3 regions of the Ensifer canadensis genome follow, and region 1 is predicted to be linked to each of the others. Evidence: predicted binding sites of a transcription regulator. Region 1 holds the regulator's gene; each other region holds the start of a gene.

What was found. The regulator LexA, encoded in region 1, represses DNA repair genes until DNA is damaged. The targets are predictions, from matches to a motif close to TGTTCNNNNTGTGTTCNG.
Region 2: recA (recombinase RecA) is a predicted target of LexA. The motif match lies at 7,252-7,269, and genes of this name have one in related genera.
Region 3: J3R84_RS02420 (PA0069 family radical SAM protein) is a predicted target of LexA. The motif match lies at 8,085-8,102, and genes of this name have one in related genera.

Annotation. Positions count from the first base shown of each region.
Region 1 is NZ_CP083370.1:1,449,275-1,459,620, forward strand. Features, by position in the region: gene J3R84_RS07150 (SAM-dependent methyltransferase) at 1-628, opposite strand, end outside; gene J3R84_RS07155 (cryptochrome/photolyase family protein) at 735-2,177, opposite strand; tRNA gene J3R84_RS07160 (tRNA-Asn) at 2,279-2,353, opposite strand; gene J3R84_RS07165 (hypothetical protein) at 2,504-2,797, shown strand; gene J3R84_RS07170 (thermonuclease family protein) at 3,039-3,740, shown strand; tRNA gene J3R84_RS07175 (tRNA-Cys) at 4,411-4,484, shown strand; gene J3R84_RS07180 (GFA family protein) at 4,786-5,217, opposite strand; gene J3R84_RS07185 (hypothetical protein) at 5,653-5,799, shown strand; gene J3R84_RS07190 (hypothetical protein) at 6,442-6,774, shown strand; gene lexA (transcriptional repressor LexA) at 6,994-7,710, opposite strand; gene J3R84_RS07200 (hypothetical protein) at 7,891-8,130, shown strand; gene J3R84_RS07205 (hypothetical protein) at 8,189-8,476, opposite strand; gene J3R84_RS07210 (hypothetical protein) at 8,974-9,117, opposite strand; gene J3R84_RS07215 (IS110 family RNA-guided transposase) at 9,387-10,346, opposite strand, start outside.
Region 2 is NZ_CP083370.1:1,600,232-1,610,577, reverse strand. Features, by position in the region: gene J3R84_RS07905 (SixA phosphatase family protein) at 1-302, opposite strand, end outside; gene dksA (RNA polymerase-binding protein DksA) at 718-1,137, shown strand; gene J3R84_RS07895 (flagellar biosynthetic protein FliO) at 1,239-2,204, opposite strand; gene cckA (cell cycle histidine kinase CckA) at 2,481-5,105, shown strand; gene J3R84_RS07885 (pseudouridine-5'-phosphate glycosidase) at 5,248-6,177, opposite strand; gene J3R84_RS07880 (carbohydrate kinase family protein) at 6,209-7,156, opposite strand; gene recA (recombinase RecA) at 7,396-8,484, shown strand; gene alaS (alanine--tRNA ligase) at 8,714-10,346, shown strand, end outside.
Region 3 is NZ_CP083370.1:498,391-508,736, forward strand. Features, by position in the region: gene J3R84_RS02380 (potassium transporter Kup) at 1-1,000, shown strand, start outside; gene J3R84_RS02385 (cell wall hydrolase) at 1,238-2,413, shown strand; gene J3R84_RS02390 (AtpZ/AtpI family protein) at 2,711-3,070, shown strand; gene J3R84_RS02395 (F0F1 ATP synthase subunit A) at 3,131-3,883, shown strand; gene J3R84_RS02400 (F0F1 ATP synthase subunit C) at 3,965-4,192, shown strand; gene J3R84_RS02405 (F0F1 ATP synthase subunit B) at 4,269-4,886, shown strand; gene J3R84_RS02410 (F0F1 ATP synthase subunit B) at 4,900-5,385, shown strand; gene rnhB (ribonuclease HII) at 5,761-6,411, opposite strand; gene J3R84_RS02420 (PA0069 family radical SAM protein) at 6,862-8,019, opposite strand; gene J3R84_RS02425 (glycosyltransferase family protein) at 8,219-8,746, shown strand; gene moaB (molybdenum cofactor biosynthesis protein B) at 9,055-9,597, opposite strand; gene J3R84_RS02435 (4-(cytidine 5'-diphospho)-2-C-methyl-D-erythritol kinase) at 9,599-10,346, opposite strand, start outside.

The DNA.
Region 1 (10,346 bases):
TCTCAAGCACATGGTCACCGGGCCGTAGATTCGTCGCCTCGGCCAGTGCCCGGTATTTGGCAGTCTGGGCCGACTGCAGATCGTTGGCGCCGCTAGCGTAAAGTGCCGACGAATAGGTCATGCTCGGATCGAGCCATTCACGGTAGAAGGCGTTGCCGAGGTCGTAGTGGGCAGAGATATTGCGCTGTGCGCCCGTCCTGGTGTTGGCATTGCGCCAGTGGAGGATTTTTTCCACCAGCCGCATCAACCCGCGCGCCCGGTTAGGGAATCTGTTGCCGATGTCTGCGTTGACAAGGAAAAGCTCGAGAAAGGCGCCGACATCGGGGCTGTCCCAATCGCCGTCTATATAACTTTCCGCGGCGCCGATGGTGCCACCGGTGATTGCCCGGTGCGGAAGATTCCAGTTGTGAAGTGTCACGGCGGCGCATGGCCCCGGCACCTTTCCCTTGACCAGCAGCCGCTGACCGTTGGGCAAAGCGAGCGCCAGCGCGCCGGCCTCAAGGTGAACGAGGCCGCGCAGGACCATCTGGGCCTTGAGCGGAAAGTCCTTCAGCACCTGCGAGAGATTTTCAGTCGAAAGGTGCTCGGCGTTGTCGAATTCGGCAAAGCAGGCTTCTGTATCATGCATAAACCACCCTCCGGCAATCGTTGCATCCGTAACGTGAGCCTAGCGATAATCCTGCGAGAGGCCAACCATGGATTTGTACCGGTGGCGGCGCGGTTGTAGCGATTTTTTAGGTTCTGATTTCCTGAAACGCGGCCAACGCGCGGTCGCGCGCGAAGGCGTGGTCGACGATGGGGGTGGGGTAGGAGACTCCAAGCTCGATGCCGGCGGCAGCCAGTACTGCCGAGGGGGCCGAGAATGGTCGATGGATATAACGCGCCTCGAGATCAGCGAGCTCCGGAACGAAACGCTTCACATAAAGCCCCTCCGGATCGAATTTCTCGCCCTGGAGCACCGGGTTGAAAATGCGGAAGAAAGGCGAGGCATCGGCGCCGGACCCCGCCACCCATTGCCAGCTTGCTGCGTTCGAGGCCGGATCTGCATCGACCAGCGTGTCGCGGAACCACGCCTCTCCGCGTCGCCAGTCGATCAGCAGGTCCTTGATCAGGAAGGAGGCGACGATCATCCTGACGCGATTGTGCATGTAGCCGTGGCGCCAGAGCTGCCGCATGCCGGCGTCGACAATCGGATAGCCGGTCAGGCCCCTTGTCCAGCGGTGGAACTGTTCGTCATTGTCCAGCCAGCGAAAGCCATCAAAACGACGATCGAGGTTTTGACGGCCGAGATCCGGATTGTGAAACAGCAGATTGTAGGAGAACTCGCGCCAGGCGAGTTCCTTGCGGAAAGTGACGACATCGTCCACCGGCGTTTCCGTCAGGCCACGCGTGACCTGCCAGATCTGCGCCGGAGAGATTTCGCCGAAGGCAAGATGCGCAGAGAGCATGGACGTACCTTGCGCTGCAGGGACGTCCCGCTCAGCCTTGTAGCCGGCAAGGGCATGTTCAACGAATTTGTGCAGGCGTTCGGCAGCGGCCTGCTCGCCCGGCGTCCAGATTTCGGCGAACGTCGATGCCCAGTCCGGCCGCGTCGGCAAGAGCTTCCACCGTTCAAGCTCCTCGGATGCCGGCCACCTCACAGGCGCTCTGATCATTTCCGGCGTCTCAATCGGCGCCGCCGGCTCGCCGCTGGCCTCAAGCGCACGCCAGAACGGCGTGAACACGCGATAAGGGCCGCCACCCTTCGTGAGGAGCCGTGTCGGCTCATGCAACAGTTGCCCTGCAAAGCTGCTGACGGTGAAGCCGCGTTCAACGAGCGCTTTCTTCAACGGCGCATCGGTTCCTATTCCGCTCGGGTCGTAGCGGCGATTCCAGAACACGGTCGTCGCGCCCGATTCCCGCGCTATCTCGGCGATCACATCCAACGGCGCACCGGTCCGCAGGATAAAGTCGGAGCCGTGTGCCCGCAGCGATGCCCGCAATGCCTGGAGCGAATGGTGCAGCCACCAACGCTGCGCGCCACCAAGCGGCCCATTGCCGCTTTCCTCCGGTTCATTGATGTAGATCGGAATCACCGGTCCACCCGTCTGCGCCGCGGTGGCAAGTGCCTGATTGTCTTGAAGGCGCAAATCTCGACGAAACCAGACCAGAATCGGCGTTGTGGGATTTGCGCTCATGACATTCCCGGGGGCGAGGAAGGAGGAAGGCGTCGCCGGCACCATAGCCGCAAAATGAAAAAGAGCCATTCGGGCGTTACCGCGAATGGCTCTTTAAAAACTGGCTCCCCGGGCCGGATTCGAACCGGCGACCTGTCGATTAACAGTCGAATGCTCTACCGCTGAGCTACCAGGGATCATCTGCGCGGCGTGTCCTGCAGAAGTGAGGCTGCTAATACAAATGCTTTTCCGATTTGCCAAGCTGTTTTTTTAAAAAAAGTGAGAAGTTTTGTTGCGAGCCTGTGGAGAAGCCCCCAATTGTGGGAAAGGCAGCCGGATAGGGAATGATGCATAAAAACAGAAAACAGACGCATTTCGGCATAGACCCGCACACACGGCAGATCGTGCTTGGCAAATGGCGCCTGAGGCTGCCGGAATCACCACTGCTGCGCATGCTGGTTGGCGGGCTGCTGATATTCGGCGGCTTTCTCGGCTTTCTGCCCGTGCTCGGATTCTGGATGGTGCCCTTGGGCTTACTCATCCTCTCGCACGATATTCCTTCAGTACGCCGCCGCCGCCGAAGGTTCGCAGTCTGGTGGGCGCGCCGACGCAACGGGACGGGGTCTTCGAAGGAACGATGATTCTTTCGCGAGGGCGATCCTCGCTTCGACAGGGCGCCACAAGCTCACGCTACACGGAAGCCGAGCCTATTCGGCTCCTTCGTCGGCGACGATGTGGCGGCGGCTCCAATCGAATAAAAGTCATGGACCGCCGCGTCCTCCCGACCGACTTGTGCGCAAACTCCCGCATTCGGGCTGTCGTTGAAAACCATTCGGCAACGGATCGGCAGCATAATGCCGCCCGGATTAAGGATGGGGCGGAATGGCTAAGACCACGACAAGCCGCGGGCGTCGCCGCGGCAGCCGGACAAAGAAAAAGGGCGGAATGCTGCCCTGGTATCTCGCCGCGGTGCTGACAGTCGGCGGCGTTGTTGCGTACGACCACCGTGGACAGTTGCGGGATCTGCCGGGCGTTTCGGATGTGTTCGCATCGGCGCCCAAGTCGACATCCACATCCAGGTCGGACGATCGGCCGAAGGCGCAGGCCCGTGTCGCCATGCCCTCGGCTACGCACAAGACGAAGCCTGTCGACGGACCGATACCCGCAGTCAATGTCGGGTTGGCCGCACCGACACCCGTCGAGCGCCCGATCGCGCAGCCCACGGCCGTCGAGCCCCAGGCGAATCAGTTCTATTTCTGCGGTACCCGCAACGACAATTGCGTCGTCGACGGCGGAACATTCCGCTACCAGGGCGAGGAGATCCGTGTCGCCGACGTCGATGCACCGCGAATCAAGCAGGCGAGTTGCGATAGCGAACGTGCCCGCGGCTTCTACGCCAAGCAGCGATTGCGCGAGTTGCTGAACGCCGGCGAGTTCAGGCTGATCGAGGCCATCGGCAGGAGCGACGACAAGAACAGCGAAAAGCTGCGCGTGGTGATGCGCGACGGCCGCTCTCTCGGCGCCGTGCTCGTATCGGAGGGCTTGGTTCGGCCCTGGAAGGGACAGCCCAAGCCCTGGTGTTAGACGGTGCTCGGCGTCATCAGAGAGAATGATGAGGGCCGGAAGCGTGTAGCCGTCTAAGTTATCCACCGAGCGCGATATCAATACCGATTATCAACCCCAGAGCCGATAGTGCCAGAAAGAACACAACAAGAGAGCTTGCTAGAAGCAGCTTGATGGGATTGGCTCGGAAATCTGCCTTAAGGTTCGGGAAAATTGGCGACATGTCCAATCGGCCGGTCACCGCGAGCTGGAATAGACGCCAGATTGCGACCGCAATGCACATTCCACAGAAAACTACCGTCAGTATGAGCTTGGGTAGATGATCAACTCTGGATTCAACGTCCAATTCCCTGAAGAATCTTGGTGCAAGGTAGCTTTACCGTGAAACGGTGTACAAGGTAGCAGCGCCCCGCGACGTCGGAAGAAGGGTTGGACGGAAGATTCGGGCCGTCTGTCGAAATGGTAAATCCATCCAATTGCCTCGTGTCGGACGCTGCCGTATAGCGCCCGCCGCCTGTCGTCGAAGGGGTTCGCGGCGATCCGTTATGGGGCCGGATCGGTAAGCCTGTGGAAGAGTTGGAGAAAGATGGAATTTCAGAAATGCCTGAGGACGTTTTTCAGAAATCCCCTCTTGCGCTCTTTCTATATTCATTCTAAACGCTCGCCACGACTTGATAATCTCAGTCGATGAGGCCTCGTGGCGGAGTGGTGACGCAGAGGACTGCAAATCCTTGTACCCCGGTTCAATTCCGGGCGAGGCCTCCAAAGCCACCCCTAAGTAGTTGAATTAGTTTCGCTATTTGGACTGCAGGATTTCATCTGCTGCCACACATTCCTCTTGGTGTGGCAATTGGTTCCCGTTATCTCCCTCTTCGACGTTCGATCCAAGCAGCAGATTGCCGATTCCATCCCCATTGCTTCTGGCAACACTCTGCCTCGTCAAGCGCGCCCGTTCGCGTTCCGCGAGTAGATCTTCGACGTCTTGGCGGCGCAACGAACGCCCCCCTCATTCAGGGTGCAGCAGTTTGAACGGCTGCGGCCGGCGTCCTGCCAGCCGCGCCTGTCGTCACTCCGCCGGGATAAACTTGAGCGTTCCTGCGAGCCTTGGGCCGGTCGATCCCTTCGTGTCCATCGGGTGGTTGATGCCGTCGTTCACCGGTAGCTCCTCGAAATCGAATGGGCTTATGCCTTCAAGGCACGCGGCGTTGACGCCGTAGAAATCCGGGTTCGCGCGCGGCTTGTGGAATGTGTAGATGCCGCACTTCGAGCAGAAGTAATGCTCTGCAGCCTTCGTGTTGAACTGATATTTGGTGAGTGCCTCGCCGCCGGAGAGAACCGTGACCCCGTCCTTGGCGGCAGAGACGGCAACCGCGCCCTTCAACTGGCAATAGGAGCAAGTGCAACGGCGGGCGGTGCGGAGGCCGCTCTTCAGTTTCACATTGAAGCGAACCGTTCCGCAGTGGCAGGCTCCGTCAAGGTTCTGAACATCGAGATTCATCCAATCATCCATCTGATTTTGAAGCGCATTTGATGAGCTTTCTTATGAGGTGGGTTGCTTGTGCTCAAGCGCATTCGGGGGCAGTCTCAATCCAGAGGACCGCACTCCCGTTGAGGCCGTTCGTTGTAGGGCCATCAGCCGATTGGGCTCAGGCGCGGGGTACGAGGCGTCTCGTCGCGCATCGGGCACATATTCAGACCAAGTGCCCGATACGTGCGCCAGCACGCTTTCGTGCTCCACGTCGGGGACGTTCCGCGGCCCGAGCCGATGCGTCGCAAGAGCGCTCGGCCAACGGATCGTGCGGAGAAAAAGCCTACGGCCGTTCGCATCCGTCCTGCATCATCCGCGCGAGGAGCGAACAGTCCGCGTCGCACCGTTGCCTTTCTTGGGTACGAACCTAGTTACCCATACCGTACCCAAGCGAGGAATTGCTGAATGAACCGTAATGGGCTCTATCTGATCATTGCCATGCTCGCCGTCGCCGTCATTGGTCTCGGCGCCTATGTCTACCGCGAGGAAACAAAACCGACCGGCGTAGAGATCAAGATTGGCCAGGACGGGGTTTCCGTTCAGGAGAATTGAGCGCCATCGGCCACACGCTCAACAGGTTTGGCAGCGGCGAATGCCGCTGGCGGTCGACGCCCCACGCGAGGTTCAAGGCGAACGCAGATCCGAAGGCGGTCGAAATACCGGCCATCGGTGGCGTAAGCGGCCGCGTGCTCGTTGCGAGCGTCAACGAAAGTGTGACGTAGATAGGGCGGCGAGCGCGTGATTCAGCCCCTCGCACGATGAAAGCAACAAGTCACCCAGCGCCTGCGCGATTGGCTAAAGCGGTTCTCCGTCAATAGCAGCCCGATTGTCGAATGTGAAACGCTGTGCGTGCCTGCGCAAAGGACATGCTGCCGGCACGCAGGTACGGTTTTCGGGGGGCAAGGAACATGGGCCAATGCGGCGCGTCCAACACGCGCAGCGAGGCTGCCCGCATCGCAGCCAACCACTGTTTTCAAAGCGCAATTCGACCGGGCTGCGCTTGCCCGCCAGTTTGCGAACGTCCGCAGTCGCCAACGACATGGCCTTGCGAGGACGCGCCCCGAAATGGTGATTCGGTCACTATTGTCAGTGCTGAAAATATTGTCTCTAGACAGAACTGGGAATGAATATCCCAACAGCGCGACCCGTATAGGTAGTGTCAAACAAAGCCAACAATGGAGGAAAAGACATAAAATGAAATATAAGATCGCCCTGACTGCTCTTGCCATTCTTGCCGTAACGACGGCCACCGCAAGCGCTGAGGATCTCGTCTTTCAGCTTAAGAACAAGACGAATGCCGTTTTGACGAACTTCTACACATCGCCGGTCGGTGTTGATCAGTGGGAAGACGACGTCTTCGGGCGGCAGGTGCTTAATCCGGGCGAAAGCATGGAAATTACCATCGCCGACGGACGTGATGTCTGCAAATACGACATGCGCTTTGAATTCGAAGAAGGTTCCGGTCTCGACACGACTGAAGACAAGCAGGATCTCTGCGAGTTGGGCGAGTACTCGATTCACGAGTAAAATCCGTCGAGCGTGAAAAACACTCGATCCGAAAATCTCCGTCTCGCTACCCTATGTGGCGAGACGTTGAAGTAAGAGAGCGGCTGGCCGGCATGAAGGCGGCTAGAGCGTTTCCGGTTTAAACGGAGTCACTAGGCGCTCTATCTATTTGTTTTTACGCATTTCCTGGCGGAAAACCGCTCCGCACTTTTCCTCGAATTGCGCTGGCGTGAGACGGGCTTAGTGGTAGCGGCGGATCAAGCCGACGAGCTTGCCCTGAATCTTGACCCGGTCAGGCCCGAAGATGCGCGTCTCATAGGCCGGGTTGGCGGCCTCTAGAGCAATTGAAGCGCCCTTGCGCCGGAAGCGTTTCAACGTTGCTTCCTCGTCATCGACTAGTGCCACGATGATATCGCCGGGATTGGCCGTGGTGGCATTGCGGATGATCACCGTATCGCCATCGAAAATGCCGGCCTCGATCATCGAATCACCCTTCACTTCAAGGGCGTAGTGCTCGCCGCTGCCGATCATATCGAGCGGCACGGTAATGTCGTGGGTGTTGTTCTGTATCGCCGAGATCGGCACGCCGGCGGCAATGCGGCCCATCACTGGAACCGACACGGAGCTGTTGTCGGCAACCGGCAGCGTTTTCGCCGCGGGGGCAGGGGCGGGCGGTTTGCCAAGGCTACCCTCGATGACGCTCGGCGAAAACCCGCGACGGGGCTGCGCGCTCGCAGCATAGGCTTCCGGCAGTTTGATGACTTCGAGCGCTCGGGCGCGGTTGGGAAGCCGGCGTATGAAGCCGCGTTCCTCGAGCGCTGTGATCAGCCGGTGAATGCCCGACTTGGATGCCAGGTCGAGTGCATCCTTCATCTCGTCGAAGGACGGCGGTACACCGGACTCCTTCATTCGTTCATGGATGAAAAGAAGCAATTCCTGTTGCTTGCGGGTCAGCATGGCAAGTCGCTCCAGAGGCGTGAAACAAATCAAGAACAGACACTATCTGTTCCATATGTGTTCCGCAAGTGCCTAAAATTCTGTGAATGTTGGTTCAATCAAGCGCAGATTGACCAACTCGTCGCTGCACGCGCCGCGCGAGGCTGATATGCCTCCTTCCGTTTATGGAATGAGGGTTTAATGACGAAGCTGATTCAAATCTTGCTGACCATCGTTGTCGCCGCGACCGCGATCCTTGGGTTTCGCTGGTATCAATACGTGGATAACAAGCAGAGCCCGTTTGACGAAGTTGGTATCGCGTTGAATGCGGCGATGCCCGGGCCGCTCAATCAATGGGGTTGTGACCGGCTGAAGCTGACATTTGGCAACGGACACCCGCCGCACGGTTGCGCCGCGGCCGATGGGACGCAGTGGAAATAGCCTGCCATCAAGGGATCAGCAGAAATATCGATGGGCGATCTGCTAGAGGAGGCCTGAATCAGGCCGGCTGCGTCGCGGAGCAGGCGTCCTCGAATTCCTTGACGGTTTCCGCGGAGTTGTCCTCCGGCAGCACAGCGTCGGCCGCTTCGGTCGCGACCGGCGTGTCGCCTTGATAGACGAAGGACTGGATGTAGTAGGCGATCGTTCCCTTCCAAACGTTCCGGCCGTCTATCTGCTGGCAGGGCACGGCCGTTTCGAAGTCGGCTTGCAGGTCGTCGACCGTGGCAGCGCTGAGGGCGATGTTAGGCGATGCGATAATCGAGGCGATAAGCAAGGCTGCAAGCACGGTGAACGTCCACTAGATCAGAGGTGGCGGCGATGGTTTGGTTAACGATGTGAACCGTGCTTTCGTTCCGAAGTCCAGCAAGCATGCCGGGCACTGTGCCGTGTTCAACAGTTCTTTGCGAAAGGCGAGCACTGGTGCTCAAGCTGTGGCAATGAAGGCACAAAGATTGGCGTGAGGTGCGTTGGCGTTTTCGATTTTCCGGCGCCCGCCTCAAAGCGTGGCGCTGGCAGCTGATCAACAATACCCGCCGCAAATGCTTCCGATGATGTTGGACGCCGTAATGGAGTGCGAGTGGCCAGCGGCATCCGCCTGTAGCGATCTTCGCATCTCCAGCCAAATACATACGACGTTCAAACGCGCTACGAAACCGGCATCTGACCGCGGGTGCTCGACCAGTCGCGCCGGGATGTCGCGGAGACGTTGCGCACCCCAGTTCGACTGGCCACTGACGGATATCTCTCTCGTGTCGTTAGTTCGAGAGGTTAAAGCCGACCGTCTTACTTCTTGTCTTTCTTGCCCAGGGAGAAACTGCTGCCGGCCAGCTTCACCTGTGAGCCTTCCGTCACAACGGCGGCTTTGACAGTCTTGTCCTTCTTTGGCTTTCTAACCTCGCGGTTACTTCGCACTTGACCTTTTGCCATGATCGTCTCCAATGAAAGAACACAAGGGGCGAAACGCCTTCGATTGGCGGCTTTTCCTTGGGTTCGGTTGGTTATTGATCGGCATTTTCGCCGATCGGCTAAATCTCTTCCTTCCGCGCGACAGGCATCTGCCGTTCGGTTCTTGAACCAGTCTCCAATGCGTGACCCTGATGCCGTGCTGGCTTCGGTCACAGAGTGGCGTTCGGCTCCCGGCTTCCCATTCTCCTTGAGGAGCGCAGCCCAGTCCTGCCGGGCTCGCTAGACGACAATCAGGACAGCCGGGATATCGTCGACGCGCCTTCCGTGGTGCTGGTGCCGCGCGGCTCGTAAGCGCGCTGGTCACGCAGGATCTGGAAGGCGATCGTCAAAAGCTTGCGCGCGATCGCCACACGCGCCTTGTTGGTTCCTCTGATCTTCAGATGCTCGTACTGGTCATGAAGTTGCGCATCGCTGGCGATGGCGGGGGTGACGGCTTCGACGAAAGCCCAGCGCAGCCACTTGTTGCCCTGCTTGATGATCTTGCCGTGAAAGGTCTTGCCGCCGGAGGAATAGGTCGAGGGCACCAGTCCGGCATAGGCGGCGAGCTTCTTCGGATTGCGAAAGCGGGATACATCGTCAATCTCCGCGTCGATCAGCCGGGCGAAGAACTCGCCGATGCCGGGGATCGTCTTCAACAGCTTGACGTTGGCATTGGCCTTGGTCATCGCCCGGATCGTTGCTTCCGACTGCTTGATCCGCACGTCAATGTCGCCGATGAAGGCGAGGCCACGGTCGATCTGGATGCGGTCGATCTCCGAGACGTTGACTTGCGCCAGCTGGACGCGGCCGGCCTTGCCAAACAGATCCCCGAGCTTCTTCAGCTGTGCCGTCTGCTCCGGATAGCGATCAAACACCGTGACAATGCGGTTCTTCGTCATCGTGCGCAGCCGCACGTAAAACATCCGCTCGCGCAGGGCGACGCGCAGGTCTCTTGCTCGTTCGCTGGGCGCCCAGGCCTCCGGCACCAGGTCGGCCCTGAGCAGATGCGCGAGCACCGTCGCATCGATCTTGTCGGTCTTGATCTTGGCGTCGGCAATCGCCTTGACCTTCAAAGGATGGGCGAGAACGACATCATCGCAAATGTCGTCGAGCCAGTCGTACATCACCATCCAGTTGCGCGTCGCCTCGACCACGGCATGCGAGTTCTCGCGGTAGCGTTCGAGAAACCCACCGAGCGACTGGCGATCGTT
Region 2 (10,346 bases), 150 kb from region 1:
ATGATATCGGTATAGACGCTTGCCGGGCCGGTATAGAGCGCATCGACATAGCGGATCTGGATGTCTTCGCTGACGGATCGGAAGAAGGGTTCCGCGGTCTGGCGACAGCGGACCGCCGTCGAGCACAAGATCAGCTCCGGCCGGATGCCGCGATCGGCAGCCATCTGCGCGATCAGTTCCGCCTCGGCATATCCTACGTCGTCGAGCGCGCGATCGAAATCACGTTGACCGGGCAAGGCCCAACCGGAGCGGGCATGACGCAGAAGGAAGAGACGGAAGGGCCTGGCGGCACTGTCTTGCATATATTGAATTCCGGTAGCTGCCGGCCGCGGGTCGCGACGGGATAAAGTATCGCCGGATCGGGGTCTTGCGCGTCTCGCGGCGGATCACCACCTTTTCCCGTCGATGATGCAAAGATCAAGCTGTGAACCGCTTTTTTCAGGGGATTGCCCGGTTGCCGCCGGGCGCACCAATCCCGGCAAAAGGGCGGCGTCGCGCTGGCGGCAGAACATCCAAGTTACGACCGGTCTTCTTGGCGCCGGGTAGGTGATCATCTCTACGACTAAGATCTCATCTGTAATTTTGATGAAATATTCGCCAGTTAGCCTGAATTGCAAGCATTGTTAAAATACGGTTGAGTGTCTAATCCGAGGCTTGAATCGCGGCTTCCATGGGGCTATACACCGCCGCAATGAGATGTTCTTCAGGAGAATCGCGTTGAGTGAGAAGATCGATCTTAGTACCTTTGTCCTCTCGGAGGACGAGGAATTCATGAATGCCACCCACCGGGCCTATTTCCGGGCCAAGCTGAATGCTTGGAGAAACGACATCCTTCGCGAGGCACGCGAGACACTGGATCACTTGGCCGAGGAGAGCGCCAATCATCCCGATCTCGCCGACAGGGCCTCTTCCGAAACAGACCGGGCGATTGAACTGAGAGCCCGCGACCGTCAGCGGAAGTTGATCTCGAAAATCGATGCGGCGCTACAGCGGCTCGATGAAGGGACCTACGGCTATTGCGAGGAAACGGGAGAGCCGATCGGCTTGAAGCGTCTGGACGCCCGACCGATCGCAACGCTCTCGATCGAGGCGCAGGAGCGCCACGAGCGTCGGGAAAAGGTCTATAGGGACGAATAAGGGTCCGATTTCCGGATCAGTCTTGAGAAAAAGGCGCGGGTTGACCGCGCCTTTTTCTTTTTGCTGAATGTTTGTTCCGTGGTGAAATGACGCCGAATGTGTCAAGGCTTACGGCCGGCGGAGATGTCGGCGAGCATGCGGTTCATCTCTTCCTCGATCGTCGGCTCCTTGCGGACATCGTCGATCGGTGCGCCGAGCATCGGCTCATGGCGGGCGGCAGCGGCCACAGGCGCGCGATTTTCCGGACGTGCGGCCGCCGCAGCCGGCGTCAGCCGCTGCAGGTCACCGCTGATTTCGGCGTCGAGGATACGTTCGAAGTCCGAAAGCGCGCTTTGGGCAACGGGCTGCGATTGGGCAACGGCTGCAGGACGCTGTTCCTGCACTGGCGGCTGGGTCGGCAGCACGCGGCTGCGGGCGGCATCGAAGATGCCCTCGACCTTCTCGGCCGTATTGACAGGTGCAACGATCTCGGGCGCCTGTGGCGCAACCCTTTCGACCGGACGCGGCTCAATGGCCATCACGGGGGCCATCACAGGAGCCGGGCGCTGTTCGACAATCGGGCGAACCGCCGGGGCCGGCTCGACACGCGCAACCGGCTGCTCCTGCGGTATCGCCGCCGGACGCACTGGCGCGGCGACGGCCATCTCCGGCTGTACGACAGGGCGCAACTGCACCGGCGCTGCTGCCCTTGTCTCTGTTCCATTGCCGCTGGCAACCGGCTGCTCGATCGGCTTGCGCTCGATGACTGCCGGACCGTCGTTCGCTGAGGCGCTCTCATCGATCGGTGCAATCCGGCTTTCGATGACGATATCCGTAGGTCCGCCGATCATGATCAGGTGTTCGACGTCGTCGCGACGCACGAGCACCAGGCGACGGCGTGTGTCGACAGCGGCCGCATCGAGCACAGCGAGGCGAGGCTGCCTGTTCTTGCCGCCGCGAATGAAGGGCGACGACGGCCTGTTGCGCATGATCCAGAGCACGGCCACGAGGCACAGAAGCCCGATCGCAACGGCGCCGGCGGCGATAATGAATCGGCTACCGTTGTCTCCGACGATCGTTTCCATCATAGGCTGAACTCCTTAAAGCCTTTCGAGTGGCAGTATTTGACGGCTTTTTTCGGGCTTGGACAAGCACTTCGCCGACATTCCCTGTGAATTGACCGCTGCGCTTCCGCACAGGTGCTTTTTGCTGTTATCTCTGATCGTTAAAGATGATTCCTATCCGAATGATCGAGGGCGTGTCGGGATTGGCCGATTTCACCTGGCGGATTGCGCGGATGCCGGCCGGAGCGCCGGACCGTATCGGCTATGTGCCGGGCGGTATTGGCGGCAGATGAGGACCCGATGACGAAAATGCGGCAGTCAGGTGACTACCAGATGCCGGTTGTTGACCGTGGCGTCAGGCCGGGAACCGTCATGCGGATCGTCCTGCTTGCGATCGTTCTGACCGTCTCTGCGATCGCCTTCGTGATCTTCAAGAACGAGTTGGACAACGAGATCGTGCTCGGCATCCTTGGCGTTCTTGCCATGGTCGGCATCTTCTTCCTCGTCTCGTCGGTCATCGGCTTCATCGAGGTGATGCCGCAATCGCGGCCGGACGAACTGGCGCGCGCCTTTCTCGACGCCCATGAAGACGGCACGATCGTCACCGACCGCAAGGGCCGCATCATTTACGCCAACGCCGCCTACGGCGCGCTGACCGGCGCGAAGAATTCTGCCGGCATCCAGTCGCTCGAAACGATCCTGTCGCGAAACCGCGAGGCGACCGAAGCGATCTACCGCCTCACCAACGGTCTGCACGAAGGCAAGCAGGGGCACGAGGAGTTTCGGCTGTTGAAGCCGCTGGCGACCGGTGCTGCGTCCAGCGGCTCTGGTGCCCACTGGTTTCGCTTGAAGGCCCGGGTGTTGCCGCTCGAAGATAGTGACCGCAACCCGCTCTATCTCTGGCAGATTGCCGACATCACCGCCGAACGTGACGACCAGGAGCGGTTCTTCAAGGAACTGCAGAACGCCATCGATTATCTCGACCATGCTCCGGCCGGCTTCTTCTCCGCCGGGCGCAAGGGCGAGATCTTCTACATCAACGCTACCCTTGCGGATTGGCTGGGCATCGACCTGACAAAATTCCAGCCGGGCTCCATGAGCATCGGCGATCTTGTCGCCGGCGAGGGGTTGACGCTGGTGCAATCGGTGCAGGCGGAGCCAGGCCTGAAGAAGACCAAGGTGCTGGATCTCGATCTGCGCAAGTCCAACGGCCAGAGCCTGCCGGTGCGCATGGTGCACCGCGTGTCGTCGGCACGCGATGGCGCGCCCGGCGAAAGCCGGACCATCGTCATGTCGCGCGACGGCGGCGAGGACGAGGATCAGTCGGCGTCGAGCGCTGCGATGCGCTTCACCCGCTTCTTCAACAATACGCCGATGGCCATCGCCTCGGTCGACGGCAACGGTCGCATCCTTCGCACCAATGCGCCGTTCCTCAAGCTGTTTTCCGGCCTTGTCTCCCAGGACGATGTCGAGCGTGGCGCGCTGATCGAAACGGTGGTGCATCCGACGGAAAAGGGCCGTCTGCATGAGGCGCTTGCCGCCGCCAAGGATCGCCAGGGCGATATCGCGCCGATCGACGCCTTGCACCCGGCCGATGGCGAGCGGCATTTCCGCTTCTATATCAATGCCGTCATCGACCAGAGCGATCAGGCTCCGGAAGAGGCAGCGATCATCTACGCGCTGGAGATTACCGAGCAGAAGGCGCTCGAAAACCAGATGGCGCAGACGCAGAAGATGAATGCGGTCGGCACGCTTGCGGGCGGCATCGCGCACGATTTCAACAACGTGCTGACGGCGATCCTGCTGTCCTCCGACCACCTGCTTTTGTCGGCGCGACCGGCCGATGCGAGCTTTGCCGATCTGATGGAGATCAAGCGCAACGCCAATCGTGCGGCGGTGCTCGTCAGGCAGTTGCTCGCCTTCTCGCGCAAGCAGACCATGCGGCCGACAGTGCTGAGCATGACCGACGTGATCGGCGACCTGCGCATGCTCGTCGATCGCATGACCGGGACCAACGTCAAGGTCGAAGTCGACTACGGGCGCGATCTCTGGCCGGTGCGCACGGATCTCGGCCAGTTCGAGCAGGTGCTGCTCAACCTTGCCGTCAATGCGCGCGATGCCATGCCGTCAGGCGGCATCATCACGCTTCGCACGCGCAATCTGCCGGCAACGGAAATCGCGGCCATTGGCCGGCGCGAACTGCCGGAGGAAGATTTCGTCATGGTGGAGGTTTCCGACCAGGGAACCGGTATTCCGCCAGAAATTCTCGACAAGATCTTCGAGCCCTTCTTCACCACCAAGGAAGTCGGCAAGGGCACGGGCCTTGGTCTTTCGATGGTCTACGGCATCGTCAAGCAATCCGGCGGCTACATCTATCCGGAATCCGAAGTCGGCAAGGGAACCACCTTCCGCATCCTGCTGCCGCGCCATATCGACATTCCGGAAGCCGCGGGTGAACCGACGCAGGGCGCATCCAATGGGGCGGTGACGCTGCCGCCGGCTGAAGCTGTCGCCAAGCCAGTCGCCAAGACCGAGGAACCGACCGATCTCACCGGTGATTCAGCCGTCGTCCTCCTGGTAGAGGACGAAGAAGCGGTCCGCCGCGGCGGCAAGCGCATGCTCGAGACCCGCGGCTATACCGTGCACGAGGCAGGCTCTGGCGTCGAAGCACTCGAGATCATGGAGGAGCTCGATGGCGCCGTCGATATCGTCGTTTCGGACGTGGTGATGCCGGAAATGGACGGGCCGACACTCTTGACGGAGCTGCGCAAGAAGTACCCGGACCTGAAGTTCATCTTCGTCTCGGGTTACGCGGAAGATGCCTTCGCCCGCAATCTTCCTGCCGACGCCAAATTCGGCTTCCTTCCGAAACCGTTCTCGCTGAAGCAACTGGCCGTGGCCGTGCGCGAGATGCTGGACTCCTGAGGCGTGCGCGAAACTGCGCAGTGCATTGAGCGAATCTGAGAAATCGCGGCGCGCATTTCGGCGCTCGCCAAGAATTGCAGTCCAACAAAAAGCCCGACGCTTTCGCGCCGGGCTTTTCTCTTATGATCTTAATGTCAGTCGACTACTTCGCGGTCAGCGCCACAGCGATTTCGCCGGCGAGGCGGGCATTGTTCTCGACCAGCGCTATGTTGGTTTCGAGGCTGCGGCCCTCGGTCATGTGGAAGAGGTTGTCGAGCAGGTACGGGGTGACCTCCTTGCCGGAAATCTCATCGCGTTCGGCGTTGTCGAGCGCGCGGCCGATGTAGATTTCCATCTCCTCGCGCGCGATCTCGCTTTCGGCCGGAACCGGGTTCGCGATCAGCATGCCGCCATCGACGCCGAGCAGTTCGCGCATGTTCTGGAAGTTGGCGATTGCCGCTGGGCTGTTGAGCATCAGCGGGCTCTTGAGGCCCGAATCGCGCGACCAGAAGGCCGGGAACACGTCGCTGTCATAGGTCACAACAGGCACGCCGCGGGTTTCGAGGACCTCGAGCGTCTTCGGAATGTCGAGGATGGCTTTCGCGCCGGCGCAAACGACGATGACGGCCGTGCGTGCCAGTTCGTCGAGGTCGGCGGAGATGTCGAAGCTCAGCTCGGCGCCGCGGTGCACGCCGCCGATGCCGCCGGTCGCAAAGACGCGGATGCCGGCGCGGGCAGCGGCGATCATGGTGGCGGCAACGGTCGTCGCGCCGGTGCGGCGCTCGGCGATGGCAAAGGCGAGATCGGCGCGCGATACCTTCATCGCGCCTTCGGTCTTGGCCAGCTCTTCCAGCTTCGCATCGTCAAGGCCGATATGCAGAACGCCGTGAATGACGGCGATCGTCGCCGGAACGGCACCCTGGTCGCGGATGATCGCTTCGACGCTGCGGGCCATGTTGAGGTTGCCCGGATAGGGCATGCCATGGGTGATGATCGTCGATTCCAGTGCCACGATCGGCGCGCCGCGTGCCTTGGCGGCTGCAACCTCGTCGGAATATTCCATCGGCAGGAAGGGGGAAGCGGGTTTGGTCATGGTTTTTCCTTGGGAGTTCGGCTGGCGGCGTTCATGCCAGCATTTGAGGTGCCGGCACAAGGGCCAGTGCCTGTTCGAGGTTGGCCTGCGACATTTGTTCCGAGGCGGCCAAGGGAGAGCGAAGCGTAATGCCGGCGGCGGCAATGCCGCGCCGCAGGCATTCCGACAGATCATGGCCGGCAAGACGGGCGGTGAGGAAGCCTGATGCCAGGGCATCGCCGGCGCCGGTAACATCGGCGAGCTCCGGCAGGGCCGGCGGCGTCGCGACGCAGACGGTTTCGCGATCGAAGGCGACGACCGCTCTGCCGCCTCGGGTAACGACGCCGCCATTGAGCCCGGCGGCGCGCAAAAGCGGCGGCCAACCCTCAGCATCCGCCGCATCCTTGCCGGTGAGCGCCCGCGCCTCGGCCTCGTTCATGAACAGGAAGCTGAGCCTGACCAGGCTCGGCTGGAATCGGATCACCTTTGCCGGCGATACGGCGATACCGGCGACAATGCGCCCATCCGTCGACGCCGCCGCTACGAGGGCGGCGATGGTTTCTTCGGGCAGGTTCGCATCGGTCAGCACCAGCCGGCTGTCGGCGATGGCATCGCGCAATGCGCGCCGCTGCAACTGGCGCGGCGAGAACATCCGGTAGAGATCCATGTCGGCAAGGGCGATCACCAGGTTGCCGTCATTTTCAATGATCGCAGTGTAGCTCGGCGTCTGGCGGTCGAGAAAGGTGAGGGGATTGTCGATGACGCCGGCAGCCGCTGCGGCCGCCGTCACGATGTCGCCAGCAGCGTCACCACCGCGCGTGCTGATCATCCGGACGCTATGACCCAGTCGTGCCAGGTTGCGCGCAGCGTTGAAGCCGCCGCCACCTGCCTCTTCGAACCAGGTGCCGGGGTTGCTCGAACCGGGTGCGGTCGTGCCCGAGATGCGGCCGCGCCGATCGATATGAGCGCCGCCGAAGACGGCGATTTCGCCTTCCTTCATGAATGTTCCTCTGCTGTCTATCGGCCGAATCGGATCGGGAGGGTTCATCGTCTCAGGGTGCGCCTGGCGCTGCCAAAAAAATTACGCAGCAAAGCGTGAACATGAATCGAACACAATCCGAATAATTCCTATTTTTCAATGTCTTGTCCTGCTCTTGCAAAAACGGAACAAAACATGTACAAAAACTCGTGCGGCGGCTTCATTGCCTCGGTAGCTTCAATAACCTAAAGGTGGACCAAATGGCACAAAACTCTTTGCGGCTCGTAGAGGACAAATCGGTGGATAAAAGCAAGGCACTTGAAGCGGCACTTTCCCAGATCGAACGGTCGTTCGGCAAGGGATCGATCATGAAGCTCGGTGGGAAGGACAGCATCATCGAGATCGAGACGGTTTCGACCGGCTCTCTCAGCCTGGACATCGCACTCGGCATTGGTGGCTTGCCGAAGGGCCGCATCGTCGAAATCTATGGTCCGGAAAGCTCGGGCAAGACGACGCTGGCGCTGCAGACCATCGCAGAAGCACAGAAGAAGGGCGGCATCTGCGCCTTCGTCGACGCCGAACACGCACTCGACCCGGTTTATGCGCGCAAGCTGGGCGTCGATCTCGAAAACCTGCTGATCTCGCAGCCCGATACCGGCGAACAGGCGCTCGAAATCACCGATACGCTGGTACGCTCCGGGGCGATCGACGTTCTCGTCATCGACTCCGTCGCAGCGCTCGTGCCGCGCGCCGAAATCGAAGGCGAAATGGGCGACAGCCTGCCGGGCATGCAGGCCCGTCTGATGAGCCAGGCGCTGCGCAAGTTGACCGCCTCGATCTCGAAGTCGAACTGCATGGTGGTCTTCATCAACCAGATCCGCATGAAGATCGGCGTCATGTTCGGTTCGCCGGAAACGACGACGGGCGGCAATGCGCTGAAGTTCTACGCCTCCGTTCGCCTCGACATCCGCCGTATCGGTTCCGTCAAGGAGCGCGAAGAAGTCGTCGGCAACCAGACGCGCGTCAAGGTCGTCAAGAACAAGATGGCGCCTCCCTTCAAGCAGGTCGAATTCGACATCATGTATGGCGAAGGCGTCTCGAAGACCGGCGAACTCGTCGATCTCGGCGTCAAGGCTGGTATCGTCGAGAAGTCCGGTGCCTGGTTCTCCTATAACAGCCAGCGCCTCGGCCAGGGTCGCGAGAACGCCAAGTCGTTCCTCAGGGACAATCCGGACCTGTCGCGCGAGATCGAGACGGCTCTGCGTCAGAACGCCGGCCTGATCGCCGACCGGTTCCTCGAGAATGGTGGTCCGGAACCCGACGACGGCGACGACGCTGCCGAAGCATAAGCAGCGAGCCGAGCTTCAAGCTTTCAAAACCGGTCGCCTTCATCGGCGGCCGGTTTTTTGCTGCCGTCTGGACAGCATGATACGCGAACGATAAAAGCCTGTGGTTCCGGCGACCGAGGGCGTTGGAGGGCGCAGCCGTCAGCGATGGCCGCGGGGTCGAAGGATAACGGCGAGTGGCGCGGCAGATGCCGGGGCCTGGGCCTGAATTGGTGCACAGATAGGACGCAAGATGAGCGGCGTGAATGAAATCCGGTCGACGTTTCTCGACTATTTCCGCAGGAATGGTCATGAGGTGGTGTCGTCGAGCCCGTTGGTACCGCGCAACGACCCGACGCTGATGTTCACCAATGCCGGCATGGTCCAGTTCAAGAACGTCTTCACCGGGCTTGAGCAGCGTCCCTATTCGACGGCCGTGACGGCGCAGAAATGCGTGCGCGCCGGCGGCAAGCACAACGACCTCGACAATGTCGGCTACACCGCGCGCCACCACACCTTCTTCGAGATGCTCGGCAATTTCTCCTTTGGCGATTACTTCAAGGAAAACGCTATCGAGCTTGCCTGGAACCTGATCACCAGGGAATATGGCCTCGACGCCAAGCGCCTGCTGGTCACGGTCTATCACACCGACGACGAAGCCTTTGGCCTTTGGAAAAAGATCGCCGGCCTTTCCGACGACCGCATCATCCGCATCCCGACCAGCGACAATTTCTGGGCCATGGGCGATACCGGCCCTTGCGGTCCTTGCTCGGAAATCTTTTACGACCACGGCGACAAGATCTGGGGCGGGCCTCCTGGTTCTGCCGATGAGGACGGCGACCGCTTCATCGAGATCTGGAACCTCGTCTTCATGCAGTACGAGCAGATCACCAAGGAAGAGCGCGTCAACCTGCCGCGTCCGTCGATCGACACCGGCATGGGCCTCGAGCGCCTGGCAGCCGTGCTGCAGGGCCAGCACGACAACTACGAAATCGATCTCTTCCGCGCATTGATTGCCGCGTCTGAAGAAGCAACCGGCGTCAAGGCCGAAGGCGACCAGCGCGCCAGCCATCGCGTCATTGCCGACCACCTGCGTTCGTCCGCCTTCCTGATCGCCGATGGCGTGCTGCCGTCGAACGAGGGCCGTGGTTATGTGCTGCGCCGTATCATGCGCCGCGCCATGCGCCACGCGCAGCTGCTCGGTGCCCGCGATCCCTTGATGTGGAAGCTGCTGCCGGCGCTCGTCGGCCAGATGGGCCGCGCCTATCCGGAACTGATGCGCGCCGAGGCGCTGATCTCGGAGACGCTGAAGCTCGAGGAAACCCGCTTCCGCAAGACGCTGGAGCGTGGCTTGAACCTCCTGTCCGAAGCCTCGGCCGACCTTTCCGAAGGCGATCAGTTCAATGGCGAAACCGCCTTCAAGCTCTACGATACCTACGGCTTCCCCCTCGACCTGACCCAGGATGCGCTGCGCGCCAAGGGCATCAGCGTCGACACCGACGCCTTTACGACCGCCATGGAGCGGCAGAAGGCCGAAGCCCGCGCCAATTGGGCAGGCTCCGGCGAAGCGGCAACCGAAACCATCTGGTTCGAGCTGCGCGAAAAGCACGGCGCGACCGAGTTCCTCGGTTACGATACGGAAGTTGCCGAAGGCGTCGTCCAGGCGATCTTGCGCGATGGCGCTGTCGCTCAGTCGGCCACCAAGGGTGAAGCCGTCCAGATCGTCCTCAACCAGACGCCGTTCTACGGCGAATCGGGTGGACAGATGGGCGATACGGGGACGATCACCACCGACGGCGGCAAGCTTGTTGTGACCGACACGCAGAAGCGCGGCGAGGGCCTGTTCGTTCATTTCGGCGTCGTTGCCGAAGGCACGATCAAGACCG
Region 3 (10,346 bases), 950 kb from region 1:
GACGTTCGCGACGATCATTGCCAGCCAGGCGGTGATAACGGGCGCATTCTCATTGACGCGGCAGGCGATCCACCTCGGCTTCCTGCCGCGCATGGCGATCTTCCACACGTCGGAGACACACACGGGGCAGATCTATCTGCCCAACGTCAACACGCTGCTGATGTTCGGCGTCATGGCGCTGGTCTTCGTCTTCGGCTCGTCGGAATCGCTCGCCACCGCCTATGGCATCTCGGTCACCGGCGCGATAGTGGTCACGACAGTTCTCTCCTTCGAGTTCCTGCGTGCGCGCTGGAACTGGTCGGCGCTCTGGGCCGGCGCCGTGCTGCTGCCGCTGTTCGCGCTGGAATTCGTCTTCCTCGGCGCCAACATGCTGAAGATCCATGACGGCGGCTACGTGCCGGTGCTGATCGCCGCGACCTTCATCGTGATCATGTGGACCTGGAAACGCGGCACGGAAATTCTCCATGCCAAGACCCGCCATATCGACATTCCGCTGGCAAGCTTCGTCAAGTCGATCGAGCGCAAGAGCGAACATGCGCCGGTTTCGGTGCCCGGCACAGCGGTGTTCCTGACGAGCGACCCGGAATCGACGCCCGCGGCCCTGCTGCACAACATCAAGCACAATCACGTGCTGCATCAGCAGAATTTCATCCTGACGATCCGCACCGCCAATACGCCGAAAGTGCCAAAGGCCGAACGCGTCAGCGTGCAGCCGCTTTCCGAACGCTTCACCCTGCTCGAAATGCGCTTCGGTTTCATGGAGACGCAAAACGTCTCGCAGGCGCTGGGGCTCTTCCGCAAGTCGGGGCTGAAGTTCGACATCATGTCGACGTCGTTCTATCTCGGACGGCGCAAGCTGGTACCGGACGCCCAGTCCGGCATGCCGCATTGGCAGGACCGCCTGTTCATCGCGCTCGCCAATGCCGCGATCGACCCTTCCGACTACTTCCGCCTGCCGACCAACCGCGTCGTCGAACTCGGCTCGCACGTCATCATCTGACGATACCGGCTGCAAAGACGGCCGGCGGGCCGCAAGGCCCGCTCTTCCGGCCTTTCAGTGAAGACGCATTAACCAAACATCAAGGTTAATGCTTCATTTTCAAGGCTCGAACGAAGCATCGTCGGCACAGCGTCCGGCGGCTTCATTGTCCTAGCGTCCTGCGCGGAACCTGTCCGCTGGCTCATCGCCGGCGAGGGCAGAGCCGTGCCTTCGATCAGCGTTGCGTGGAGTCGGTTGGTGCGTAAGAGTAGCAAACTGCGTCGCGAATCTCGTGTTAACTTCTCCGCCTGGCTGGCTCCGGCACTCATTGGCCTTGCGGTGTATATCGGTTTCCCCACGGTCGCAGCCTATTCCGACCTTGCGACCTTCCTGTCCGGTATCAATCGTGGCGGTGAGCGCTGGCGGATGTACATGACGCCGTCGCCAGCGGGATCGATCCACGAAGTCGAGATGGTCTTTGCCGATCCGATCACGACGGGCGCGCTCGATGGCGGCGCCGGTATCGATCTTCCCGATGGCAGCCGCGTCGCTCTGACCGCAGAAAGCAAGCACGCCGGCACGCCGGATGAAGACCGCGTCAACCGCAAGGGCAAGAAGGGCCGTATCGTCGCCGTCACCCCTGTCACCCCACCCAAGGATTTTACCGCCGGTTCGATCCTGCAGCGCACGAGTTCGCTGACGGAGCCCGGCTTCGAGGGCGCCGAAAAAATGGTCTTCGCCAATCCGAAGATCAAAGGCAAGGAGATCGAGATCGCCACGGCCTTCTACAAGAAGAAGCCGCCGAAGACGGATCCCGGCGTCTCGCCGATGCTGGCCAAGCTTGTCACCAACGACAAGCCCGACATTCTTGCGACTGCCTATGTCCGGCCCGAGCCGGACTATGCGCGTGAATCGCCCTTCGATTCGATCCTGCGCGAGGACAAGAATGCCGGACGTTTCATTCCCGATATCTCTCCCGAGGACCACGCCTGGGCCGCGACCCCGCTACCGGCGGGCGTCTTCAGCAAGGAAGAGCAGACATGCCTCGCCGAAGGCATCTACTTCGAAGCGCGCAGCGAACCGCTGAAAGGCCAGGCGGCCGTCGCACAGGTGATTCTCAACCGGGTGCGCAATCCGACCTATCCGAAGACGATCTGCGGCGTCGTCTATCAGAACAAGGCATGGCGCAATCGCTGCCAGTTCTCATTCGCCTGCGACATGATCCGCGATTTGATCTATTCCCGCTCGCACTGGAAGGAAGCAAAGGAAGTTGCCATGGCGGTCACCGCCGGCAAGATCTGGCTGCCCGAAGTCGGCTCAGCAACACATTATCACGCAACCTATGTAAACCCGGCCTGGGCAAAGACGATGAAGCGTGTCGGCAAGATCGGCCTGCACGTCTTCTACCGGACCTACGGCGGCGGCTGGAGCTGACCAGTTCAGCTGCCGACCCCTTGCGCACAAGCACCGATCGCGGGCCGGAGATTCTGGCTCGCGATCTGCCGATTCCCGGCCTTGTCTGTCAGTATGATGGCGTCGAATGCTATCAAGTGGATGAAATCATTGAAAAATATTGTCCACGCCGAAGCGCTTTGCACGCCTTGACTATGCGGAAGCCTAAAACTATGTTGCGCGCGACTTCAAATGGGGCTGAAACGTGGCTTGAACAGCAGCCTTTTGTGTGGCCGAAATCATGGTCGTGACCGTGTGGGACAACAAGGGGAGAGCCACGTGACGGAGAAACCCGAAGAAAGTCTGGAAGCAAGGCTGAAGCAGCTCGGCGAAAAGATTGAGTCCAAGCGACCCAGTGAGCCGGATGGTGCTGAAGCCCGAGCCGCTGAAAGCCGCAAAGGCTATGCGGCGGCAATGAAGCTCTCCAGCGAGTTCATCGCTGGCAACGTGGTTGGGGCGTTTCTGGGCTATCTTTTGGACCACTTTGCGGGTACAGGGCCGTGGGGCATGATCATTTTCCTGCTCCTTGGCTTTTGCGCCGGTGTGTTGAATGTACTGCGTTCGGCGGGGATGGTGGCGACACTCGACTCGGTCAAGCGCAGTTCTGGGAATGACAAGACGGACGGAGATGACGCCTGAGGCGTCGCCCGGAAAACACGGTATCCGCTCTAAAGGCGGGCAGAACGAAAGAGAAGCGCGGTGTCAAACGATCCGACCCACCAGTTCCTGGTCAACAAGATTGTCCCGATCGAAATTGGCGGAATTGACTTTTCCTTCACCAATGCGTCGCTGTTCATGGTTGCGACCGTGGGTGCCGCTGCCGGTTTCCTTTATCTGACCACATCGCAGCGCGGGCTGATCCCGACGCGCATGCAGTCGGTTTCGGAAATGTCCTATGAATTCATCGCTTCGATGCTGCGCGAAGGCGCTGGCAGCGGCGGCATGAAGTTCTTCCCGATGGTTTTCTCGCTGTTCATGTTCATCCTGACGGCGAACCTGCTCGGCATGTTCCCTTACTTCTTCACCATCACCAGCCAGATCATCGTCACCTTCGCCTTGGCGCTGTTCGTCATCGGCACGGTGCTGTTTTATGGTTTCTACAAGCATGGCTTCGGCTTCCTGAAGCTCTTCGTGCCTCACGGCGTGCCGGGCATCCTGTTGCCGCTGGTCGTGTCGATCGAAATCATCTCGTTCCTTTCCCGTCCCATCAGCCTTTCGGTCCGTCTCTTCGCCAACATGTTGGCCGGCCACATCACGCTGAAGGTTTTCGCTGGCTTCGTCACCTCCCTGAGCGCCCTTGGCGCGCTCGGCATCGGTGGTGCGATCCTGCCGCTCATCATGACCGTCGCTATCACCGGTCTTGAATTCCTCGTCTGCTTCCTCCAGGCCTATGTCTTCGCGGTACTGACCTGCATGTACCTCAACGACGCTGTCCATCCCGGAAGCCACTAAGGAATACAGTCGCTTGCTTCCGGCCGGTCCTCCGTCGGAAGCGCAATCCTAAGCCGCAACACCATTCGAAGGAGTTCAATCATGGAAGCGGAAGCAGCAAAGTACATCGGCGCAGGTCTGGCTTGCCTCGGTATGGCCGGCACGGCTCTCGGCCTCGGCAACATCTTCGGCAGCTACCTCTCTGGCGCGCTGCGCAACCCGTCGGCTGCTGACGGCCAGTTCGGCCGCCTCGTATTCGGCTTCGCCGTTACGGAAGCTCTGGGCATCTTCTCGCTGCTCGTAGCCCTGCTCCTCCTCTTCGCCGTCTAATAACGGCTGGAGTTTCGGCCGCGACCTGTCAAAGGGTCGCGGCCGCGCATATTCTTGAGTGCACCTGGAGGTGAGCATGTTTGTGACCGCGGCCTATGCCCAGCAGTCAACCACCACTGAAGGCGCCGAAGCACACGATGCCGCTGCGGCCGGTGAGGTGCACACCGAAACGGGTGTGGCCCACGAAGGCGAGGCTGGCTCCGGCGTGTTCCCGCCCTTTGATTCGACCCATTTCGCATCGCAGCTGCTCTGGCTCGCGATCACGTTTGGCCTCTTCTATCTCTTGATGTCGAAGGTCATCATTCCGCGCATCGGCGGAATTCTTGAAACCCGTCACGACCGCATCGCTCAGGATCTCGACGAAGCGTCGCGCCTGAAGGGCGAAGCTGACGCTGCCATCGCATCCTATGAGCAGGATTTGGCAACTGCCAAGGCCAAGGGTCATCAGATTGCAGACGGCGCGCGCGAAGCTGCCAAGTCCAAGGCTGTCGCCGACCGCAACGCTGTCGAAGCCGATCTTTCCAAGAAGATCGCCGCTGCGGAAGACCGCATCGCCGACATCAAGGCCAAGGCACTCGCAGACGTCGGCGCTATCGCCGAGGAAACTGCAACGGCCGTCGTCAAGCAGCTCATTGGTGGCACCGTCACCAAGGCTGAGATCGTCGCTGCCGTCAAGGCATCGGCCGTTAACTGAGGAGCACTGAACCATGCATCTTGATGCGACCTTCTATGCCCTCGTCGGCTTGATCCTGTTCTTCGTCCTGATTGCCTACCTCAAGGTTCCGGGCATGATCGGCAAGGCGCTCGACGGACGCGCCGACAAGATCGGCAACGAACTGGCGGAAGCCAAGCGCCTGCGCGAAGAAGCCCAGGCCCTCGTTGCCGAATACCAGCGCAAGCGCAAGGATGCCGAAGCGGAAGCTGCCGGTATCGTTGCCGCTGCCCAGCGCGAAGCAGAAATGCTGACCGCCGAAGCCAAGCAGAAGACGGAAGAATTCGTCACCCGCCGGACCGCGCTGTCGGAACAGAAGATCAAGCAGGCCGAAAGCGACGCGATCAACGCCGTTCGTTCGGCTGCCGTCGATCTGGCCATCAGCGCTGCCGAAAAGATTGTTGCTGCCAAGGCTGACGCCGGCGCCCAGAGCGAGCTGTTCAAGAAGGCACTTGGCGAAGTCAAGTCGCGCCTGAACTAAGCCTCGGCTGCAAGATACGATTTAAAGGCCCCGCCACGTGCGGGGCTTTTTGTTTTTGGGATAGCCTTGGGTGATGCGTGCGAGCGCCAGTTCGGGATGTCTTCCGTGACGTCCGGAACCTGTTTGGGCTCGATAAGGGGGGAAACCCCGCGGAACGCCGGCCGATGGTCAGGGGCGGGCGGCGGATTACCGCAGATGCGGTGACCGGAGCGGCTCGGCAGGGGGCGGAGACATGGCTACAGCAAAGCCTGCCGCGTCACCGCTCGTCTGTCTCCGTCTATGACGCGCTGCGCCGTCAAGCGCACCTTCCGGGGGGGCCGCCATCGGCATCGGTTTGTGTCGATCCAGACGGCGAGGTTTCAACGATGCCGAACGTCAATCCTTGCGCAGCGGACGGAAGCTCATGCGATGCAGCGGGCAGGGGCCCTTGGCATCGATTGCCTTGCGATGCACCACTGTCGCGTAGCCGGCATGAGCCGCAAAGCCGTAGCCGGGGTGAGCGACATCGGCCCGTTCCATCATCCGGTCGCGCGTCACCTTGGCAACGATCGATGCCGCGGCGATCGAGAGCGAGCGGGCGTCGCCCTTGACCACCGCCTTGGCGTGACAGCCAAGACCGGGCGGAACATCGCGGCCATCGACCAGCACGAAACGCGCGGTCAGGGACAGGCCGTCGACGGCCCGTCGCATCGCCTCGAGGCTTGCCTTGCGGATATCGATGGTATCGATCGTGGTGGCCGAGGAAGAGGCGATGGAAACGGTGGCGGTTGCCAGGATCTCATCGAACAGCCGTTCGCGCTCAGCGGCGCTCAATTTTTTGCTGTCGTTCAGGCCTTCGGGGATGGCATCCGGGTCGAGGATGACCGCGGCGGCAACGACGGGTCCGGCAAGCGGCCCTCGGCCGGCCTCGTCGGCGCCAGCGACCGGCCAGGCGCCGTCCCTTCTGGCAGCCAGTTCAAAGCTGAAATCGGGCGCAAGGATAATATCCGGGAAAAGGGGAGAATCGGTCGATCTGCGATGTGACATGCGGCGAAACTCGCATGATCGACCGATTCTCTTCAAGTCCCCCGATCTGAGTGCGGCGGCAGCCGGGGGGTATGCCAGCGTCATCCTGATGAGGCACGGAGGAGACGCCGGAATTCAATTCTGTCGCCGCGCGCCAGATATGACGCGCGAGGGACGCTGCTCGCATGAACTTGCGCCGTGACCTGCTTCCCAAATCGCAGCCGATCCAGGGAACCGGGCGTCTCAAGACCGATGCCTGCCCATTCCGGCCAACCATTGAGGTTATTTTGCCTTCAGGCCACACCTCGCATTCCTGACCTGAGCGGTCGAAAACTCCACTTCTCCAGCGACATACGCAATACCGATTGCCGCTAGGGCGTTCCGATTTAGACGGAATCGCGGAACGCTCTATCTCCTTGTTTTTACGCATTTCCTGACGGAAAACCGCTTCGCACTTTTCCTGGAAATGCTCTAGAGCAGCGATAGCTGGACGCCGGTTCCGAGTGGCGGCACGAAAATGTCGTCGCGCAACTGTCGACGATTGAGGTTGAGACCGAGGCGTTTGGCCGCAAGTTCAAACCGGCGGCCGATCTGCCAGGCATAGGGACCGGCGCCCTTCATGCGCTTGCCGAACTCGGCGTCATAATCCTTGCCGCCACGCATCGAGCGGATAAGCGACATGACGTGCCGATAGCGGTCCGGATAGTTCCGCAGCAGCCAGTCGCGAAAGAGCGGGCTGACCTCCAGCGGCAGGCGCAGCAGCACATAGGTCGCTTCCAGCGCTCCTGCCGATCGGGAGGCTTCCAAAACCCGTTCGATCTCATGATCGTTGAGGGCCGGGATGATCGGCGACACCAGCACGCCGGTCGGAATGCCGGCTTCGGTGAGGGCGCGCATCGCTTCCAGTCGTTTGGAAGGGGTCGAAGCACGTGGCTCCATCGTACGCGCCAGCTTTCGGTCGAGCGTCGTCACCGAAATGCCGACCCGTGCAAGTCCCTTTTCTGCCATCGGTGCAAGCAGATCGATGTCGCGCGTCACCATCGCCGACTTCGTCACGATCATGACAGGATGGTTGGCGGCCTGCAGCACTTCGAGGATCTGGCGCATGATCCGCCATTCCTTCTCAATCGGCTGGTAGGGATCGGTGTTGGTGCCGATCGCAATCGGCCTCACCTTGTAGTCCGTGCGGGCGAGCTCGCGCTCCAGCAGGCGTGGGGCGTCGGGCTTGGCAAAGAGCTTCGCCTCGAAATCGAGGCCGGCCGAAAGCCCCATATAGGCATGTGTCGGACGGGCAAAACAATAAATGCATCCATGCTCGCAGCCGCGATAAGGGTTGATCGAGCGATCGAAGGAAATGTCGGGAGAATCGTTGCGGCTGATCACCGAGCGCGGCTTTTCCACCTGCACCTCGGTCTTGAAGGGAGGCAGGTCCTCAAGGCTCTCCCAACCGTCGTCGAAGACCTCGCGCGCCTGCGGCTCAAAGCGGCCCGACATGTTCAGTCCGGCACCCCGCCCGCGGCGACGGTCATTCTCGATCCTGAGACCGGTCCCGCTCATCAATGCTTCGGCAACCTCTGCCGTGTTGGCGGGTGCAAGCGCACCCTGCCTGATCTGAGACAGCTCTTTCATCGGAATCTCCGAGGGATCACCCGTTTGATCCCGTTTTGTTCTGATTATTTTCCTATCGCGAAAACAAGAACAATTCAAGAACAAAAATCGCGCGTGCTGAAACGAGAGCGACCGGCATGACTTGGCGATCGGACAAATCGCGGGCGCGGTCATGCCACGCGGATGTAGCATTTTACGCTGCAATGCGGTAGGAACAGCTATGCTGACGATCATCATGGAAACACGTGACAACGAGGCGGAACTGGCACAGACGCTGTCCGTGCTCGTGGCAGGCGCCGTCGAAGGTTTGGTCAGCGATGTCATCATCCTCGATCATGGCTCGAAGGACGGGTCGGTGCGCGTGGCAGATGCCGCCGGCTGCCGTTTCTGCGTCGATTGGGATCTGGGCGAAATCGTGTGCTCCGCGCGCGGCGAGTGGCTGATGCTGCTTGAGCCCGGTGCTCGGCCGATAGGGCGCTGGGTGGATGAGCTCGTCGAGTATGTGTCGCTTCACAAGGGGCCGGCCCGTTTCTCGCCATCGCGAATGCACCGCAAGCCGTTGCTGCATCGTCTCGCGCGGCGCGTAAAGCCGCTGGAGGCGGGCTTCCTCGTGCACAAGCGCGACGCCTTGGCGATCGCGCGCGGGAAGATGCCGCTGGGCGAAATGACGAATATCCGCGCCGTTCGAAAGCTTGCGACGGAGCTTGTCCCCGCCTGGGTCGCCGTTGACAGCAGGCAGAGCGCCTAGAGTAAATTCGCTCCAACAAAAAAGGTGCCTGTCCTGCGGACGGCACCTCCAAGCGGCTACCAAATTTCCTTGCTAGCAAAGTCTTGTCCGAGCGACCGGGCGAGCCGCGCGTCGTATGTTTTTGTTCCCATCGCTTGGGGGGACATCGGCGATGGGCCGTCTTTGCTCCGGTCGAAGGATTTGCTCGGATCTCGTTGCGATCCCTCAATGCGAGCTGACGTTGGAAGCTGTAGCAGGCGGTTGCGGGTTTCGCAGTTCCCCAGGGAACAGGCTTGTCTCGCGGCACAATTGGGTCGCCGATTGAGGCGTCAGCCCCGTTTCAGATGCTCGTCGAGCCGCGGCATGATCTCGACGAAGTTGCACGGCATGTGCCGGTAGTCGAGTTGTTGCTTGAGAATGCCGTCCCAGGCATCCTTGCAGGCCCCGGGGGACCCCGGCAGGACGAAGATGAAGGTGGCGTTGGCGACACCGCCTGTCGCGCGCGACTGAATCGTCGAGGTGCCGATCTTCTCGTAGGAAATCCGGTGAAAAACTTCGGAGAAGCCATCCATGCGTTTCTCGAACAGCGGTTCGAGCGCCTCCGGCGTGACGTCGCGGCCGGTGAAGCCTGTTCCGCCGGTGGTGATCACCACGTCGATTGTCTCGTCGAGCGTCCAGGCCTCCACCTGATCGCGGATCCTTTGCCGATCGTCCGGCACGATTGCGCGTGCCTCCAGACGATGACCGGCGTCGCGCACCCGCGCCTCAAGCGTGTCGCCGGATTTGTCGTCGGCCAGCGTGCGCGTGTCGGACACTGTCAGTATGGCGATGCCGACGGGGACGAAAGGGCGATTGTCATTGATCCCGGCCATTCTATTTCCCTCTGCCCACGGTTCTGCCGGCGAGAACGTACCATTCAGGATGGGCGGCAGAAAGAGTGTAGGCGGCGCGCTGCGCGCTTTCGTCGCTGTCGAACAGGCCGAAGCAGGTGGCGCCTGAACCGGACATCCGCACCAGCGCGGCTCCGGTTGTTGCCAGCGCGCCGGAGACGTCGGCGATTACCGGCTGCAGCCGGCGCGCCGGCGGCTCCAGGTCGTTGCGCATCGCCGCCATGGCCGAAAGCCAGGCCGCAGGGGAGCCGAGGCCATCCGGGATCACAAGCGGTGGGTTGTTCTTCTTTTCCAGCGTCCGGAAGATCACCGGCGTCGAGACCGCGACCAGAGGATTGACCAGCACGATCGGGAAGGAGGGAAGCTCAATGGCAGGGGTGATCTCTTCGCCGATGCCACTGGCAATAAGCGACCTGCCGTCTAGGCACATTGGCACGTCGGCGCCGAGTTTCAGCGCCAAGGCGGCGAGCAACGCCGGTTCGATGCCGGTCTTCCAGAGGTCGAGAAGGCCGCGAAGCGTTGCGGCCGCATCGGCGGACCCGCCGCCGATGCCCGAGGCGATGGGCAGGTTCTTTTCGAGATGAATGTGGACCGGGCCGGTGTCGACGCCCTGCGATGCCAGAGCCTGGCGCAGCAGGTCCCGCGCCTTGAGCACGAGATTGCCATCCTGGTCGTCACCCGTCGTCGACAATTCGGCGGCGAATGGCCCGGACAGAGTGAAACGGTCCTGC